DNA from 2 places in the Blastococcus sp. TML/C7B genome. Region 1 is predicted to be linked to the other one. Evidence: riboswitches for the same ligand, from Rfam matches in the RefSeq annotation. Region 1 holds a riboswitch; the other holds the start of a gene.
The links. Region 1 has a riboswitch for S-adenosylmethionine ahead of JKP76_RS24100 (putative leader peptide). Riboswitches for the same ligand answer to the same signal wherever they lie in the genome.
Positions count from the first base shown of each region.

Region 1 (12,458 bases):
ATCGGCGCGCCGCACCTGCCCCAGCACGATGACGTGGTCGCCGCCGGGCACCAGGCTGGTCACGGTGCACCCCAGCCAGCCGCCGGCGCTGCGCAGCCGCGGAGCGCCGGCGTCGAGCTCCCACGGCACGCCGGCGAACTTGTCCTCGCCCTTGCGCGCGAACGCGTGCGCCAGGGCCCGACTCCCCGACCGCCAGCACCGACAGGCCCAAGGGGCTGCCGACGGCGAGCCGCCGCAGCAGGTCCGAGCGCTCGTCGAGCGCCACCATGACCATGGGCGGGGCCAGCGAGAGCGAGGCGAAGGCGCTCACGGTCGTGCCGTGCGGCACTCCCCCGGTCAGCGTGGAGACGACGGCGACCGGGGTGGCCACGCCGGCCATGACCGCGCGGAAGTCGTCGGCCAGGGCGACCGCAGGGGCGCTCACGCCGCACCCGCGACCGGGAGGGCGGCGGCCGGCTCGGTGACCGCGGACCACAGGGTGCGGGCGAGCGCGTCGTTCTGCCGGAAGAAGGGCGCGTTGGTGCGCGGCCGGGCGAAGGCGGCGACCTGCGCCCCCGCCGTCCAGAAGCCGACGGCGAACAGCCGAGGCCGCACCCCGCCGGTCGCCGTCCGGACGCGCAGCGACGGGTCGACGTCCAGCCGGCCGGTGCGCCGGTGCCCCGCCGGCGCGGCCGGGTCGGCCAGCACGCGCTCGGCGGCCGCACCGCGGGCCAGCAGGGCGGTGACCAGCGCGTCGGGGGTGGCGCTCACGTCGGGTTCGGGGATGCGGGCCTCCACCAGGGCGCGGGCCTCGACCGCACCGGGCGCGCTGGGCGAGACGGCCCGGAAGACGCCGGCCCGCTCGTCGAGCACCACCTCGACGTCGGCGCCGAGGAACCGGAGCACGCCGGCCTCGGACAGCGCCAGCAGCTCCTCGAGCCGGGGACCCGGCGGGCCGCTGGCCAGGTAGCTGAACAGGTTCATCCACCACCCGGAGAGGTCCTCGCACTCCGAGCGGGGGGTGAGCCGGCGCCCGGTGACCAGCGCGGCGAGGGTGCCGTGGCACTGCAGCAGCGCGAGGAAGACCGCCGAGTCGGCGCTGTGCCGGGGGTCGGCGGCGCGGTCCAGGCTCTGCCGCACGTGCCCGCGGACCCACTCCTGGAGCTCGTGGGAGTCGTCGAAGCGCACCCCCGCCAGCGGCCGGTCCAGCGCGGCGAGGTCGAACCGGTCGGCCGGATCGGGCACCGCCTCGGCGGCCAGCCGGGCCAGCTCCGCAGGGCCGGCCGCGACGTACCGTTCGGCGAACTCCGCCCAGGGCAGCGCGGTGCGTTCGGGGAAGGCGCGGAACAGCTCGGTGTAGTGCGCCCAGCCCAGCTCGCGGGTGATCAGCGGGGCGAGGTCGGCCCGCAGGTCCAGCTGCCGCGCCGGCCCGAAGGCGGCGTCCACGGCGGCCGGGGTGAAGAAGCGCAGCGGCACCGGCGGGCCGGCCCACGGGTAGCCGAGCTTCGGCCGGTAGGGCACCCCGCGGCGCGAGCCGACGTGCAGCACCGGCTCGCGACCGCTGGGCAGGTAGCGCAGCCGCCCCTCGCCGGTGCGCTCGAAGGCGCCCCCGCGGCCGCTGGTGAGCAGCACCACGAGGTCGACGAACGCCAGCCCCGCGCCGCGCACGAGCACGTCCTCCCCCGGCGCCAGCACCGACAGGTCGACGTCGGCGGTGTAGGCGGTGGGCAGGTAGGTGAGGCCGGCGGCCGCCGCCCGCGCGGCGGTGCGCCGCTCGGCGGGGGTCGGTGCGGCGTCCAGGTGGCCCTGCGCGAGCAGGACGGCGTCCACGTCGAGCACGACCCCGTCGGCGAGGTGCACCGTCGCGCCGTCGGGGCGGTCGTCGACGTCCACCGCGCGGGTGCGGTGCACCAGGACGTCGGCCCACGGCGCGGCGTCGGCGACCACCCGGTCCAGCGCCCAGGCGAGGTAGGCGCTGACCAGCGGCCGGGACGGGAAGGACGCCGGCCCCAGCCGCCGCGCCTCGCGACCGACGGCGGAGTCGGCGGGCAGCCCTCGGCCGACGTCCTGCACCCACTGCCAGAGGGTGCTGCCGTCGGTCACCGGTCCCTCGACGACGACGGACCGGTCGGGCAGCACGGTGACGTCGCCGACCAGCGAGTTCGCCCACAGCAGGTCGGGCTGCGCGGCGCGCCAGACCCGGCCACCACCGGCGGGGTGCGGATCGACGAGGTGCACGGTCAGCCGGGCGCCGCCGGAGAGGGCGGGGGCGTTGGCGACCAGGCGCTCGAGCACGCCGATCGCCGTCGGGCCGGCGCCGACGACGCACAAGGACGGGCCGGGCAGGAAGCGGGAGTGCGGGGCGGGTGCGGACATGCGGGGTCGTCTCCAGTACCGGTGCGGACGCGCGAGGACGGGGTGGTCAGCGCGTCGGACAGAGGGCACTGCAGGTGCGCAGGAGGTCGACGTGCCGGCGGGAGCGCAGCGGGGTCGCGACCACGGGCCGGCCTCCTCCCTGGCGCACGGACGTCTGCTCCCGGGCGGGGCGACTGGACTATGTCTACCAAACCGATCGGGTTTGACGGTCATCCGTTCCGTGCCCTACAGTCCCGGCTCAGGTCCTGAGCGCCAGCACCAAGCCCCGGCTCGCTGGCCGGCAACCCTCCGCTGTGACGGGGTGCCCCGGGTGACGACCAGGCGGGCACGTCCGTGCCCGCAAGCCAGCCGGCCCCTGCACGGGGTCGAGAGCGAGGAGCCACGACGTGGGACAGGTGAGCGCGCGCACCCGGCGCATCCCGTCGCTCGACCTCGTCGGCCGCCCTGCGGTCGACCTGCTGCGCACCAGCAGCGCGCTCTGTCGCTGACCCGTTCCTGACCGGTCCACCGGTCCCCGCGGCCCGGCCGCTCCCCCTCCCCTGCGCTGCTCCACCGCGCCGTCGTCCCGGCGGCACCGGTGGCCTGCCCGCGCGTCCCCGCCCAGGAGTTCCCGCATGCCCAGCTCCCCTCCCCCGCGTCCCCGGACCGCCCGGTGACCGCCGCTCCGCGGCTCGAGGCAGTTCGCGTCCACCCGGACGACGCGCTGGCCCGCCCGCTGTTCGCCGAGCTCGCCGTCGAGTACGACACCCGCTACCGCGGGCTGTTCGGCGACACCAGCGCCGAGTTCGCCCGCCACCCCGCCGAGGAGTTCCTGCCGCCGCACGGCGAGCTGGTGCTGCTCCTCGAGGACGGCGTCCCCGTCGCCGGCGGTGCGTTCCGCCGCCACCGCGACCCCGGGACGGCGGAGGTCAAGCGGATGTGGACGGCGTCGGCCCACCGCCGGCGCGGCCTGGCCCGCCGGATCCTCGCCGAGCTCGAGCAGCGGGCCGCCGCGCGCGGCTACACCCGCCTATACCTCACCACCGGCCCGCTGCAGCCCGAGGCGAGGGCGCTCTACCTCGCCGCCGGCTGGACCCCGCTGTTCGACCCGGCCGCCCCGCGCCCGACCGAGCTCGAGGCGATGCGCGGGCTGCCGCCGGCCGACCTCCTCTACGCCTTCGAGACCTCCCTGGGAGGGACCCCGTGACCACACTCGACGAGCGCCCGCCCGCGGCGACCGCCGTCCCGCCGCCGACCGGCACGCCCTACGACGAGCTGCGCGTCGTCCCCGCCCGCCACCCCGGCCGCTGGGTCGCCACCGCCGGCGTCGCCGTCCTGCTCGCCATGGCGGTCAACAGCCTGGTGACCAACCCGCGGTGGGAGTGGGACGTCGTCGGCGCCTACCTCACCGAGGAGTCGATCGTCCGCGGCGTCTGGACCACCGTCCAGCTCACCCTGATCACCGCGGTGCTGGGCTTCGCGCTCGGCACGGTGCTGGCGCTCATGCGGCTGAGCAGGTCGCCGCTGCTGCAGGCGGTGAGCTGGGGCTACACGTGGGTGTTCCGCTCCGTGCCGCTGATCCTGCAGTTGCTGCTCTGGTACAACCTCGCCTACCTGTACCAGCGGCTGGAGTTCGGCATCCCGTTCGGGCCGGCGTTCGCCGGGGTCGAGACGCTCTCGCTGATCGACAAGTTCGGCGCCGCGGTGCTGGGCCTCGGCCTGCACCAGGCCGCCTACTCGGCGGAGATCGTCCGGGCCGGGATCCTCTCGGTCGACCAGGGCCAGCTCGAGGCCGCCGCGTCGCTGGGCATCCCGCGGCGGCGGCAGAGCACCCGCATCGTGCTGCCCCAGGCGATGCGCTCGATCGTGCCGACGGCGGTGAACGAGATCATCGGCCTGTTCAAGGGCACCTCGATCGTCTACGTGCTGGCGCTGGGCGAGCTCTTCTACACCGTCAGCGTCATCTACGGCCGGACCCAGCGGGTGCTGCCGATGCTCCTGGTCGCGGCGGTCTGGTACGTCGTGCTGACCACGGTCATCACGGTGGTCCAGTACTACGTCGAGCGGTACTACGCCCGCGGCGCCGTGCGCACGCTGCCACCGACACCCCTGCAACGGCTGCGCGGCAACCTCACCGCCGGCCTGGCCCGCGTGCGCACCGCCCGCGAGGTGGCCCGGTGACCGCCGTGGCGGACCCCCGTCCGGGGCGGGTGGAGGTGCACGGCGTGCACAAGTCCTTCGGTGCCCTCGAGGTGCTGCACGGCGTCGACCTCGTCGTGGAGCCCGGCAGCGTCACCGTCGTCCTCGGCCCGTCGGGCTCGGGCAAGTCGACGCTGCTGCGCAGCATCAACCACCTGGAGAAGGTCGACCGCGGCTTCGTCGCGCTCGACGGCGAGCTGGTCGGGTACCGGCGCAAGGCGCACCGCGGCGGCACCGACCGGCTGCACGAGCTGCCCGAGCGGGACCTGCTCCGGCAGCGCACCCGGTTCGGCTTCGTCTTCCAGTCGTTCAACCTCTTCCCGCACCTGACCGCGCTGGAGAACGTCGTCGAGGCACCGGTGTCGGCCCAGGGCCGGCCCCGGGCCGAGGTGGAGGGCGAGGCGCGCGAGCTGCTGGACCGCGTCGGGTTGGCCGACAAGGCCGACGCCTACCCCCGGCAGCTCTCCGGCGGGCAGCAGCAACGCGTCGCGATCGCCCGCGCCCTGGCCATGCGGCCCGCGGTGCTGCTCTTCGACGAGCCGACGTCCGCGCTCGACCCGGAGCTGGTCGGCGAGGTGCTCGGCGTCATCGAGGACCTCGCCCGCACCGGCACCACGATGATCGTCGTCACCCACGAGATCGGCTTCGCCCGCAAGGCCGCCGACCGGGTCGTCTTCATGGACGCCGGCCGGATCGTCGAGCAGGGCCCGCCCGAGCAGGTGCTCGACGACCCGCAGCACGAACGGACCCGCGCCTTCCTCGCCCGCGTCCTCTGACCAGCCCCTCCCGTCCCACCCCACGGACGGCGCACCCCGCGCCGCCCGCCGACGGCACGCGCCCGCGTGCCCCGCCCGAGGAGAGACCCCGTGACCGCCCGTACCCGACGAGCCCGCCTCGTCCCCCTCCTGGCCGCCGTGACCGCCCTGGCCCTCGGGGCGTGCACCAGCGCGGACGACATCGAGGAGCAGGCCGCCACCGGCGAGGACCGCACCGCGCTGACCGTGGACACCAGCCCCGACCAGGAGCCGGTCCGCAGCACCCCCAGCGACGAGGCCATCGCCCTGCTCCCCCCGGGGCTCCTGGACGACGGCACGCTCACCGTCGCCGTGGGGGCGTTCACCCCGCCGCTGAGCTTCCTGGCCGACGACAACACGACGGTGATCGGCAACGAGCCGGGCATCGCGCAGCTGGTCGCCGACGGGCTGGGCCTGGACCTGGAACTGGTGACCACCGACTGGTCGAACTGGCCGCTGGCCACGCAGTCCGGCGCGGTGGACGTGACGATCGCCAACGTCACGGTCACCGAGGAGCGCAAGGACCTCTTCGACTTCTCCTCCTACCGCGTGGACACCCTCGGCTTCCTCGCCCGGGCCGGCTCCGGGCTGTCGGTCGACGCGGCCGAGGACGTCGCGGGACGCACCGTCGCGGTGGGCTCGGGCACCAACCAGGAGAAGATCCTGCTGGCCTGGGACGCGGAGAACCGCGCGGCCGGTCTCGACCCGGTGGACGTCCAGTACTACGAGAACGACGGCGACTCGATCCTCGCGCTCCAGTCCGGCCGGCTCGACCTGTACTTCGGCCCCAACCCCACCGGCGCGTACAAAGCCGGGGTGGCCCCGCAGGACTTCGAGGTCGTCGGCACGGTGAGCGGCGGGTGGCCGGAGACCGCGCAGATCGCCGTCGCCACCGCGAAGGGCAACGGCCTGGCCGCCGCGATCACCGCCGCGCTGGACCACGCCATCGCCAACGGCAGCTACGCCGAGCTGCTCGAGCGCTGGGGCCTGACCAGCGAGGCGATCGATTCCTCCGAGACCAACCCGCCCGGGTTGCCCCGGCCGTGACCGCCGACCCGTTCCCGCCCGCACGCGTCCCCGGACCCCCAGGAGCCCCCGCATGACCCGCCCCTTGCTGTCGCGCCGACCCCTGCTGCCCCGCCGCCGGCGACCGATCCCGGCGGCCGCCGCGGTCGGCCTCCGCACCGGCCTGGTGCTCGGCACCGTCGTCCTCCTCGGCGCCTGCACCAGCTCCGCCGACATCGAGGCCGAGCAGCGCGCCGAGACCGCCGGCACCGCCACCGAGGCGTTCGCCGTCGACACCAGCCCCGAGCAGGCCGACCGCGTCCCGACCGACGAGGACCCGGCGGCCGCGCGCCTCGTGCCGGCGTCCGTCGCCGCGGACGGGAAGCTCACCGTCGGCGTGGCCGGCGCCGGGGAGCCCCCGCTGGCCTTCCTCGCCGACGACAACGCCACCGTCGTCGGCAGCGAGGTCGACATCGCCGCGCTCGTCGCCGACTCCCTCGGCCTCGAGCTCGAAGTGGTCAACGTCGCCTGGGAGCAGTGGCCGCTGGGGCTGCAGAGCGGCGACCTCGAGGCGGTGTTCAGCAACGTCGGCGTCAACGCCGCACGGCTGGAGCTGTTCGACTTCGCCACCTACCGCGAGGGCGTCATGGCGTTCACCACCGCGCCGGACAGCGGGCTGTCGATCGACGGCGCCGAGGACATCTCCGGGCTCACCGTCGCCGTCGCGTCCGGCACCAACCAGGAGCGCATCCTGCTGGACTGGAACGCGCAGAACGAGGCGGCGGGGCGCGCCCCGGCCGGCCTCGAGTACTTCGCCAACACCGGCGACGTCCTGCTGGCGATCCAGTCCGGCCGGATCGACACCTACCTGGGCCCCAACCCGAACGCGGTCTACCAGGAGTCGGTCGGTCAGGTGGAGATCGTCGGCACCGTGAACGCGGGCTGGCCCAACACCACCTACGTCGCGGCCACCACGCTGAAGGGCACCGGGCTGGTCGACGCCGTCCGGGCGGCGCTGCAGCACGCCTTCGACGACGGCAGCTACGCCCGGACCCTGGAGCGCTGGGGGCTGACCGACGAGGCCGTCGAGGCGCCCGAGATCAACCCCGCGGTGGCCTCGTGAGCGCCCCCGGCACGCCGCGGCGGACCGACGTCGTCGTCGTCGGTGGCGGGGTGATGGGCTCGTCGGCCGCCTGGGCGCTGGCCCGCCGCGGCGTCGACGTCGTGCTGCTCGAGCGGTTCGCACCGGGGCACGACCTCGGCGCCTCGCACGGCAGCTCGCGCATCTACCGCAGCACCTACGCCCAGCCGCACCACCAGGCGCTGGTCGCCGAGGCGCGCCGGCTGTGGACCGAACTCGAGGCGGAGACCGGGACCACCCTGCTGCACCCGGCCCCCGGCGTCAGCACCGCGGGACCCTCCGGGGAGCCGCGGCTGCGCGAGGTCGCCGCCGCCATGGCGAGCGCCGGGGTGCCGCACGAGTGGCTGACCGCGGCGCAGGCGGAGGAGCGCTGGCCGGGGATGCGCTTCCCCGGCCCGGTCCTGCACGAACCGCACACCGCCGGCCGGCTGGACGCCGACGCCGCGGTCACCGCCCTGCAGACCGCCGCCGAGCGGCACGGCGCCGTCGTCCGGCACCACCGGCGGGTCACCGCCGTCGAGGCCGCGGGCGACGGGGTGGTCGTGCGCTCGGCCGCGGGTGGGGCGGTGCGCGCGCGCACGGCGATCGTCGCCGCGGGCGCCTGGACGGCCGACGTGCTCGGGGACCTCGTGCCGCTGCCCGCGCTGCGGGTCACCCAGGAGCAGCCGGCCCACTTCGCGCCGGTGACCGACGGCCTGGAGTGGCCGGCGTTCACCGCGGACCCGGAGCCGGCCGGGGGCCGGCCGAGCGGCGTCTACGGGCTGCTCAGCCCGGACGGCGTCAAGGTCGGCTTCCACGGCACCGGGCCGGAAGTGCACCCGGACCGGCGCAGCCGCACCGCCGAGCCGGGGCAGCTGGCCCAGCTGCAGGAGTACGTGCGCCGGTGGCTGCCCGGCCTGGACGCCGGCAGCCCCGAGCCGATCTCGTGCACCTACACGAGCACCGCCACCGGGGAGTTCGTGCTCGACCGCGTCGGGCCGGTCGTGGTGGCCGCGGGCTTCAGCGGGCACGGGTTCAAGGGGGCGACGGCGATCGGCCGGGTGCTGGCCGACCTCGCCACCGGCACCGAACCGGGCGCCGACCGCTTCCGCCTGGCGGCGCACGCCGTCGCCGGCTGACACCTCCGGCACGCACTCCGGCCGGGCCACCGCACGGGGCCCGGCCGGATCCGGTTCAGCGGCCGGCGGCCGCGACGCGCAGCCCGAGGGCGACCAGCACCGAACCGCTGACCGCCTCCAGGCCGACCCTGACGCGCGGCCGGCGGAACCAGGCGCCCGCCCGTGCCACGCCCGCCGCCAGGGCCAGGTACAGCCCGGTCTCCACCGTGACCTGCAGCAGGCCGAGCACCGCCGTCGTCGCGAAGACCGGCCCGTCGGCAGGCACGAACTGCGGGTAGAACGCCAGCATGAAGACGGCGGCCTTCGGGTTCGCCAGCTGCACGAGCGCGCCCTCGCCGAACGCCGTCCACCAGTGCCGGGAGCCGGCCGGGAGCACCGCCTCGGGCTGGGGTGCCGCCCGGCCGCCCCTGCCCCGCCACGCGGCGCGGAGCGCCCGGACCCCGAGCCCGATCAGCACGGCCGCGCCGACGACCCGGAGCACCAGGTAGGCGACCTCGGAGGCGGCCACCAGCGCGGCGAACCCGACACCCGCGGCCAGCGCCCAGACGAAGAGCCCGAGCTCGAGGCCGAGCACCGTGGGCACCGCGCCGCGGAAGCCGCGGAGCGCGGCCCGCCGGAGGATCAGCGCCATCGCCGGGCCGGGCGTGGCGGAGATCAGGAGCACCGCGAGCACGAAGGCGGGCAGCGAGGCCAGGACGTCCACGAGCAGATCGTGGCACGCGGCCCGCTCCCCCCTGTTCAGCTGCGGCGCGCCGGCTCGGCCAGCCCGAGGTGGTCGCGCAGCGTCGTCCCCGCGTAGTCGGCGCGGAAGACGCCGCGCTCCTGGAGCAGCGGCACGACCCGGTCGACGAACGGGTCCAGCCCGCCGGGGGTGATGTGCGGGACGAGCACGAACCCGTCGGCGGCATCGGACTGCACGTGGTCGTCGATCGTGGCGGCCACCGTCTCCGGGCTGCCCACGAACGCCTGCCGCGCGGTCACCTCCACCATCAGCTCGCGGATGGACAGGTTCTTGGCCTCGGCGATGGAGCGCCACTTCGCGGCCACGGCCAGCGGGTCCTTGTTCATGCGGACGCTGGCCCGGCCCTGGGCGACGGTGTTCTCCCCGGCCACCGGGTCGAACTCCGGCAGCGGGCCGTCCGGGTCGAGGTCGGAGAGGTCGCGGTTCCAGACCTGCTCCAGCGAGCGGATCGCCGTCTGCCCCGACACCTGCTGCCGCCGGACCTCGTGGGCCAGCTCGGCGGCCTCGGCGTCGGTGTCACCGATGACGAAGGTGGCCGCCGGCATGATCAGCAGTTGCTCGGGCGTGCGGCCGTACTTCGGCAGCCGGCCCTTGACGTCGGCGAAGAACGCCTGGCCGGCCTCGCGGGTGCTGTGCCGGCTGAAGATGACGTCGGCGGCGGAGGCGGCGAACTCGCGACCCTCGTCGGAGTCGCCGGCCTGGAAGATCACCGGCCGCCCCTGCGGGCTGCGGGGCACGGCGAACCGGCCCTCGACGTCGAAGTGCTCGTCGACGTGCCGGAAGGAGCCCGCCGCCGGATCGGTGAGGAACCGGCCGCCGTCCTTGTCGGCCACGATCTCGTCGCCCCGCCAGGAGTCGAACAGCTCGAACGTCGTCTGCAGGAAGGTGCGGGCGCGCTCGTACCGCTGCTCCTGGGCCAGGAAGCCGCCGCGGCGGAAGTTCTCGCCGGTGAACGCGTCCCACGAGGTGACGACGTTCCACGCCGCCCGCCCCGCGGTGAGGTGGTCCAGGCTGGCGAACTGCCGGGCCACCTCGTAGGGCTCGTTGAACGTGGAGTTGATCGTGCCGGTGAGGCCGAGCCGCTCGGTGACCGCCGCCAGGGCCGACAGCACGGTGAACGTGTCCGGCCGGCCGACGACGTCGAGGTCGTAGATCCTCCCGTTCTGCTCGCGCAGCCGGAGCCCCTCGGCGAGGAACAGGAAGTCGAACTTCCCGCGCTCGGCGGCCTGGGCGAACCGGGCGAACGAGCGGAACTCGATGTGGCTGCCGGCGGCCGGGTCGCTCCACACGGTGGTGTTGTTGACGCCGGGGAAGTGCGCCGCGAGGTGGATCTGCTTCGGGGACATGGGGGTGTCGATCTCCAGCTGGTCGGGCGGCGTCAGGCGACGGCGTAGCGGTTGGCGGGGCGCGGCAGGCCGAGCAGCCCGCGCAGCGTGTCCGCCTCGTAGGCGGTGCGGAACAGGCCCCGGGCCTGCAGCTCGGGCACCAGCCCCCGGGTGATGGCGGTCAGGTCGTGCGGCAGCGCGGCGGGGCGCAGCCGCGCCCCGCTCAGGCCCGCCTGCTGCCACTCGGCGATCAGGTCGGCGAGCCCGGCGGGGGTGCCGGTGAACACCGTCGCGTCGCTGCGCAGCTCCTCACCGGCCAGGTCGTCCAGCCGGGCCTTCCGGTCGCGGGCGGTCGCGTCGTCCTCGTCGAGGAAGACGACGACGTCGCCGAGGACGTGCAGGGTCTCCTCCTCGCGCCCGGCCGCCGTCTGCGCGCAGCGGATCTCGGCGAGGATCTCCGCGGCGTGCGCGGCGTCCCGCGGGGTGACGAAGCCGAGGTCGGCCGAGGAGCCGACCACCTCGAACGGCACCGCCTGGTGGGCCAGCGCGGCCACGACCGGCTGCCCCTGCGGCGGGCGCGGGGTGATCGAGGGGCCGCGGACGGAGAAGTGCCGGCCCTCGAAGTCGATGTAGTGCAGCTTCTCCCGGTCGACGAACCGGCCGGTCGCGACGTCGCGGATCTCGGCGTCGTCCTCCCAGCTGTCCCAGAGCCGGCGCAGCACCTCGACGTAGTCGGCCGCCTCGGCGAAGCCCTCCTCGATCAGTGCCGCCGCGGACGGGTCCGACGGCGTCAGCGGCGGAAAGCTGCGCCGGCCGAACAGCCGCGCCTCGTGCTCCTTGAGCGACACCCGGACCTGGACCCCGGCGCGGCCGGTGCTCACGTAGTCCAGCGTCGCGATCGCCTTGGACAGGTGGAACGGCTCGGTGTGGGTGACGACGGCGGTCGGCACCAGGCCGATGCGCTCGGTCAGCGGCGCCACCCGGGAGGCGATGAGGACCGCGTCGAGCCGGCCGCGCACCTGGTCGGTGCGCTCGTCGGGCCGGTAGGCGTCGGCGGACTGGATCGCCAGCCCGTCCTCGATGGTGACCAGGTCGAGCAGTCCGCGCTCGGCCTCCTGCACCAGGTCCAGCCAGTACTGCGCGGTGAGCAGGTCGAGCGGTCGGGCGTCGGGCTCGCGCCAGGCGGCGGGGTGCCAGCCGGCGCCGTCGAGAGCCACGGCCAGGTGGAGCGGGGATGCGGACACGGGTTCAGCGCCTCTCGGTCGGGATCTGCTCGCCGGCCTCGACCGCGACCGGCAGCCGGTTCTCGGCGGGCGGCAGGGGGCAGGTGGCGAAGTCGGTGTAGGCGCACGGCAGGTTCGTGGCCCGGTTGAAGTCCAGCGTCACGGTGCCGTCGGCCGCCGGGGCGTCGACGGCGAGCGACCGGTTGGCCGCGTAGGTGGTGACGCCGGACGTCACGTCGGTGAAGAGGAGGAACAGGCTGCCCGGGGCGGCGCCGGCGAAGGCGGTGAGGGCGAGCTCCTGCCCGTCGACGGCGAAGACCACCCGGCCCGGCGCGTCGTAGACGTGCTCCAGCCCCTCGACCGCCGCGCCGACCGTCGTCGGCCGCGGCGCGGGGAACGGCTGGTAGCGGGCGGGGACGACCCAGCGCGGGTCCGGCGCGAACGTGGGCGTTCCGCGGTGCTGCGTGCGCAGCGGGTGCGCGGGGTCGCGCGGCCGGACGATGTCGTGCCCGCCGCGGCGGGCCACCTCGATCTCGACCTCGCCCGCGCGGGCCGTGCGGCCGTCCCGCTCGGCGAT
Region 1 is NZ_JAEOAA010000002.1:98,713-111,170, reverse strand. Features, by position in the region: gene JKP76_RS22565 (flavin reductase family protein) at 1-129, opposite strand, end outside; partial or broken gene JKP76_RS22560 (flavin reductase) at 248-379, opposite strand; gene JKP76_RS13530 (FAD/NAD(P)-binding domain-containing protein) at 421-2,355, opposite strand; SAM riboswitch class IV at 2,597-2,705, shown strand; gene JKP76_RS24100 (putative leader peptide) at 2,742-2,843, shown strand; gene JKP76_RS13525 (GNAT family N-acetyltransferase) at 3,008-3,541, shown strand; gene JKP76_RS13520 (amino acid ABC transporter permease) at 3,538-4,515, shown strand; gene JKP76_RS13515 (amino acid ABC transporter ATP-binding protein) at 4,512-5,309, shown strand; gene JKP76_RS13510 (ABC transporter substrate-binding protein) at 5,400-6,374, shown strand; gene JKP76_RS13505 (ABC transporter substrate-binding protein) at 6,427-7,455, shown strand; gene JKP76_RS13500 (FAD-dependent oxidoreductase) at 7,452-8,591, shown strand; gene JKP76_RS13495 (LysE family translocator) at 8,647-9,294, opposite strand; gene JKP76_RS13490 (NtaA/DmoA family FMN-dependent monooxygenase) at 9,330-10,679, opposite strand; gene JKP76_RS13485 (LLM class flavin-dependent oxidoreductase) at 10,712-11,902, opposite strand; gene JKP76_RS13480 (DUF1684 domain-containing protein) at 11,907-12,458, opposite strand, start outside.

Region 2 (5,908 bases), on a different contig from region 1:
TCGCTCATCGCCGGCGTCCCCGCGAAGGTCATGCGCGAGGCGACCGACGACGACCAGCTGCACATCGCCTACAACGCGAAGGCCTACAGCGAGCGGCTCGACGGCGCCCGCCGGGTGCGGCGCCTCGAGCGCTGACCCGACGCCGAGACCTGCGAACTCGTGGTCATCGGCCGCCGATCGCCACGAGTTCGCATGACTCGGCGCAGCTGCCGGCGTCGGCCGCTGGGCTGATCAGCCGGCCAGCAGCTCGCCCAGGAGGGCGCCGACGGCCTCGACCTCCACGAGGAAGCCGTCGTGCCCGTAGGGGGACGGGATCAGCCGCAGCGGGACGCCGAGGGCATCGGCCACCCGCTGCTGCAGGGCCGGCGGGTACAGCCGGTCGGTGTCGATCCCGGCGACGACGGTGCGCGCGGTGACCCGGGACAGCGCCGCCTCGACGCCGCCGCGGCCGCGGCCGACGTCCCAGGAGTTCATCGCCTCGGTGAGCACCACGTAGCTGCCGGCGTCGAACCGGCCGACCAGCTTGTCGGCGTGGTGGTCGAGGTAGGAGCCGACGGCGTAGCGGCCGTCCTCCTGCACCCGCGTGCCGAAGCGGGCGTCCAGCTCGAGCGCGCTGCGGTAGGTGAGGTGCGCGATCCGCCGGGCGATGCCCAGCCCGTCGACCGGCGGCTCGGCGGCGTCGTAGTCCCCGCCGCGCCACCGCGGATCGGTGCGCACCGCCGCCTGCTGCGTGGTCTGCGTGCCGATCTGGTCGCCGGTTGGCCGCCGCCCCCGAGGCGAGGAAGAACAACCCGCCCACGCGCTCGGGCAGGGCGACGGCCCACTCCAGGGCGCGCATGCCGCCCATCGAGCCGCCGACGACGCACGTCCAGCGGCCCACGCCGAGCGCGTCGGCCAGCGCCACCTCGACCTGCACCTGGTCGGCGACGGTCACCTCGGGGAAGCGCGAGCCCCAGCGGGCGCCGTCCGGTGCGAGCGAGCCCGGTCCCGTCGTCCCCTGGCAGCCGCCGAGGACGTTGGCGCAGACGACGAACCACCGGTCGGTGTCCAGCGGGCGGCCGGGGCCGACCAGCCCCTCCCACCAGCCCCCGGTCGGGTGCCCCGGCCCGGCGGGGCCGACGACGTGGCTGTCGCCGGTGAGCGCGTGCTCGATCAGGACCGCGTTGCCGCCGTCGGGCGCGAGGGTCCCCCACGTCTCGTAGGCGACCCGCACGGCCGAGAGCTCACCGCCGCGCTCCAAGACGACGGCGGGCAGGTCGAGGAAGAGCCGGTTCCCGACCGGATCCCCCTCGACCCACCCGCCCATGCTACGTCCGGACCCGTCAGGCCGACTTCGCGGCCCGGAACCCGGCCTCGAGGTCGGCGAGGATGTCCTCGATGCCCTCCAGGCCCACGGCCAGGCGCACCAGGCCGGGGGTGACGCCCGTGGTCAGCTGCTCCTCCGGGGTCAGCTGCGAGTGGGTGGTCGACGCCGGGTGGATGACCAGCGAGCGCACGTCACCGATGTTCGCGACGTGGCTGTGCAGCTCGAGGGCCTCGACGAACTTCTGGCCCGCCTCCTTGCCGCCGTGCAGCTCGAAGGTGAGGACGGCGCCCGCGCCCTTGGGCGCGTACTTCTGCTGCGCGGCGTGCCACTGGTTGGTGGGCAGGCCCGCGTAGTTGACCCGGTCGACGGCGTCGTGCGCCTCGAGGAACTCGGCCACCTTCTGCCCGTTCGACACGTGCCGCTCCATGCGCAGCGACAGCGTCTCGATGCCCTGCACCACCAGGAAGGCGTTGAACGGGGAGATGGCCGGGCCCAGGTCGCGCAGCAGCTGCACGCGCGCCTTGAGGGCGTAGGCCGGCGCACCCAGGTCGGCGTAGACGACGCCGTGGTAAGTCGGGTCGGCCGTGGTGAACATGGGGTGCTTGCCGCCGCGCCAGTCGAAGGTGCCGCCGTCGACGATGAGGCCGGCGATCGCGGTGCCGTGGCCGCCGAGGTACTTCGTGGCCGAGTGGACGACGATGTCGGCGCCGAACTCGAACGGGCGGATCAGGTACGGGGTGGCGATCGTGTTGTCGACGATCAGCGGCACGCCGTTGCGGTGCGCGACGCCGGCCACGGCCTCGATGTCGAGGATGTCGCCCTTCGGGTTGCCGATCGTCTCGGCGTAGAAGGCGCGGGTGTTCTCCCGGACCAGGGCCTGCCAGGCCTCCGGGTCGTCGGGGTCCTCGACGAAGGAGACCGTGATGCCGAGCTTGGGCAGCGAGTGGTGCAGCAGGTTGTACGTGCCGCCGTACAGCGAGGCGGAGGCGACGACGTGGTCGCCGGCCTCGGCCAGGTTGAGGATGGCGAGGGTCTCCGCGGCCTGGCCGGAGGAGACCGCGAGCGCGGCGACGCCGCCCTCGAGCGAGGCGACGCGCTGCTCCAGCGCGTCCTGCGTCGGGTTCATGATCCGCGTGTAGATGTTGCCCATCTCGGCCAGCGCGAACAGGTCCGCGGCGTGCTGGCTGTCGCGGAACTGGTAGCTCGTGGTCGCGTAGATCGGCAGCGCGCGGGCGCCGGTCGTCGGGTCGGGGCTGGCTCCGGCGTGGATCTGCCGGGTCTCGAAGCTCCAGTTCTGCGGGTCGCTCATGTGCGCCGTCTCCTCTCGCTCAGGAGATCCCGCGGCGCACGGGAGCTCCGTCCTTGCCCCCGCGGCGGGCGCCGCGCGAGCCGGCTCTTCCCCTGGAGCACCTCAGACGGAGTAGGAGGTTGCCGGGCAGTCAGCCAGGTGCTTCGCACTGCCTCTCGTGAGCCGACGTGATCTTAGGCATCCCGTTGTCCCACGTGAAACACCGGCCCCACGCCCGCCCCGCGCCGGTGACGCCAGGATCAGGTGACCTGATCGTGCTGCGTCCTCCCTCAGCGCAGACCGTGAGGGAGGACGCCCGATGATCAGGTCACCTGATCGTCGACGGGTGGCTGCAGGGGCTCAGAGCACCTTGGAGAGGAACGAGCGGGTGCGCTCGTGCTGCGGGTCGGTGAGCACCTGCCGCGGGTCGCCGGCCTCGACGACGACGCCGTCGTCCATGAAGACCAGGCTGTCGCCGACCTCGCGGGCGAAGCCCATCTCGTGCGTGACCACGACCATCGTCATGCCGTCCTCGGCCAGGCCGCGCATGACGTCGAGGACCTCGCCGACCAGCTCGGGGTCCAGCGCCGACGTGGGCTCGTCGAACAGCATCAGCTTGGGCTGCATCGCCAGCGCGCGGGCGATCGCGACCCGCTGCTGCTGGCCGCCGGAGAGCTGGTTCGGGTAGTTGTGCACCCGGTCGCCGAGCCCGACGCGCTCCAGCAGGGCGGCGCCGCGCTCGCGGGCCTCGGCCCGGCCCACGCCCTTCACCTGCACCGGCGCCTCGGTCACGTTCTCCAGCGCGGTCTTGTGCGGGAACAGGTTGAAGCGCTGGAAGACCATGCCGATGTCGCGGCGCTGGGCGGCCACCTCGGAGTCGCGCAGCTCGTGCAGCCGGCCGCCCTTCTCGCGGTAGCCGACCAGGTGGCCGTCCACCCACAGCCGGCCGGCGTCGATCCGCTCCAGGTGGTTGATGCAGCGCAGGAACGTCGACTTGCCCGACCCGGACGGGCCGACGACGCACATGACCTCGCGCGGGGCGACCTCGAGGTCGATGCCCTTGAGCACCTCGACGTGCCCGAAGCGCTTGTGCACCTGTTCTGCGCGCACCATCGGTGGAGCTGCGGGCGACGGGCTGCTCACGGCGCTGCTCAATGCGTGCTCCCGATCTCGGTGGCCCGGCGGGCGGCCCGCTGCTGCCGCGTCTCGCGCACCCCGAAGCCGCGGCTGAACCGCTTCTCGAGGAAGTACTGGCCGATCATCAGCAGGCTGGCCAGCGCCAGGTACCAGAGGATCGAGGCCACGGCCATCGGGATGACCTGGAAGGTCCGGCTGCCGATGGCGCGCAGCTGGAAGTTGAGCTCGTTGGTCACCGGCACCGCGATGAGCAGCGAGGTGTCCTTGAGCATCGCGATCGTCTCGTTGCCCATCGGCGGGATGATCACCCGCATCGCCTGGGGGAGCACGATCCGACGCATCGTCTGGGCGCGGCTCATGCCCAGGGCGGCGGCGGCCTCGGTCTGCCCGGGGTCGACCGACTGGATGCCGGCGCGGACGATCTCGGCCGCGTAGGCGCCCTCGGAGAGCGCCAGGCCCAGCAGCCCGGCGATGAAACCCCGGAAGATGTCGTTGCCGTCCAGGCTCAGGAAGCGCCAGTCCCCCTCGAAGCCGAACAGGTCCATGATCTGCTGGTCGAAGGGGATGCCGATGTCGTACGTCGAGTACAGCGCCCCGAGGCTGGCCGAGAAGAACAGCAGGACGATGCGCGGGATGGCGCGGAAGAACCAGATGTAGACCCAGGCCGCCCCCGACACGACCGGGTTGGCCGACAGCCGCATGACCGCCAGCACGATGCCCAGCGCGATGCCGATGACCATGGCCAGCACGGTCATGATCAGCGTCGTCCGCGCGCCCCGGAGGACGGCGTCGCTGAACATGTTCTCGACCATGAAGTCCCACTGGAACACCTCGTTGGTGACCAGCATGTTGACGAACATGGCGGCGAGCACCGCGATGACGGCGGTGGCGATCCAGCGGCCGGGGTGCCGCACCGGCACCGCCCGGATGGCCTCGGGCGGTGCCGGTGTCGTGCTCGTGTCGGGCATCGGTCGGGGGAGGGGGATCAGCCGGCCGGGTTGACGGCCGGGGTGTCGATGGCGCCGGCCTCGACGCCCCACTTCTCCAGGATCTCGGCGTAGGTGCCGTCCTCGATCAGCGCGGCGAGCGCGTCGGCCAGGACCTGGGCGAACTCGGTCTGGGCCTTCGGCACGACGTAGCCGTAGGGGGCGGAGTCGTAGATGTCGCCGAGCAGCTCGAGCTTGCCGTTGGTCTGCTGGACGGCGTAGGCCATGACGGGGGAGTCGGCCAGGCTGGCGTCGACGCGACCGGAGACGAGCGCCGCGGTGGCCTCGTCCTGGCCCTCGAACTGCTGGATGTCGATCGCGTCCTTGCCGGCGGCCTCGCAGTCGGCGGAGCGGGCGGTGATGTCGTCGACCTGGACGGTGCCGCGCTGCACGGCGACGGACGCCCCGCAGGCGTCGTCGGCGTCGACGCCCTCCGGGTTGCCCTCCTGCACGGCCCACTGGGTGCCGGCGGAGAAGTAGCTGACCATCGTGGCCTCGGCCAGGCGGTCGGGGTTGATCGTGAACGAGGAGACGCCCGTCTCGTACCGGCCCGAGCCGACGCCGGCGATGATCGAGTCGAACGAGGCCGACTCGAACTCCGCCTCCAGGCCGAGCTTCTGGGCGACGGCGGAGAACAGGTCGACGTCGAAGCCGACGATCGTCTCGCCGTCCTCGTCGATGAACTCGCTCGGCGCGTAGCTGGTGTCGCTGCCGACGGTGATCGTCCCGTCCTCGCTGATCTCGGCCGGGACGCGCGAAGCCAGGTCGTCGTCGACCTCGACGGCGGGGGTGCTCTCGTCGGCCGGCGAGCCGGACGACGACGAGTCGTCGGAGTCGTCACCGCAGCCGCTGAGGATCAGCGCGGCGGTGGTGGCGGCGGCGACGGCGGTCGCGGCGCGGCGGGTCAGGGAACGAGCGGACACGGGCAGGGTCTCCTTCGGGCGGGGCAGGGGCTAGATCTTGCCCTGCGCTGCGCCTCCCCGTCGCGCGAGGTCCGTACCGCTTCGGTCACGGTCCTGGCGGGGACGTCGTCGTCGGGGTGGCCGGCTCGGTCGTCCCGCCGGTGGTCCCCGTCGGCTGCGGGGTCCCCGGAGCGGTGCTCGAGTCGCTGCCCGGCGTCGTCGTGCCGGGGCTCGAGGACGTCGGTGCGCTGCTCGTCGTCGGCGTGCCGGTGCCCTCCCCGGGCTCGTC
Region 2 is NZ_JAEOAA010000001.1:1,216,773-1,222,680, forward strand. Features, by position in the region: gene JKP76_RS05870 (gamma carbonic anhydrase family protein) at 1-135, shown strand, start outside; gene JKP76_RS20450 (alpha/beta fold hydrolase) at 232-717, opposite strand; partial or broken gene JKP76_RS20455 (alpha/beta fold hydrolase) at 815-1,306, opposite strand; gene JKP76_RS05880 (bifunctional o-acetylhomoserine/o-acetylserine sulfhydrylase) at 1,323-2,615, opposite strand; SAM riboswitch class IV at 2,660-2,778, opposite strand; gene JKP76_RS05885 (amino acid ABC transporter ATP-binding protein) at 2,955-3,707, opposite strand; gene JKP76_RS05890 (amino acid ABC transporter permease) at 3,746-4,699, opposite strand; gene JKP76_RS05895 (ABC transporter substrate-binding protein) at 4,717-5,640, opposite strand; gene JKP76_RS05900 (hypothetical protein) at 5,726-5,908, opposite strand, start outside.
Region 2: another riboswitch for S-adenosylmethionine. It lies ahead of JKP76_RS05880 (bifunctional o-acetylhomoserine/o-acetylserine sulfhydrylase); the one in region 1 lies ahead of JKP76_RS24100 (putative leader peptide).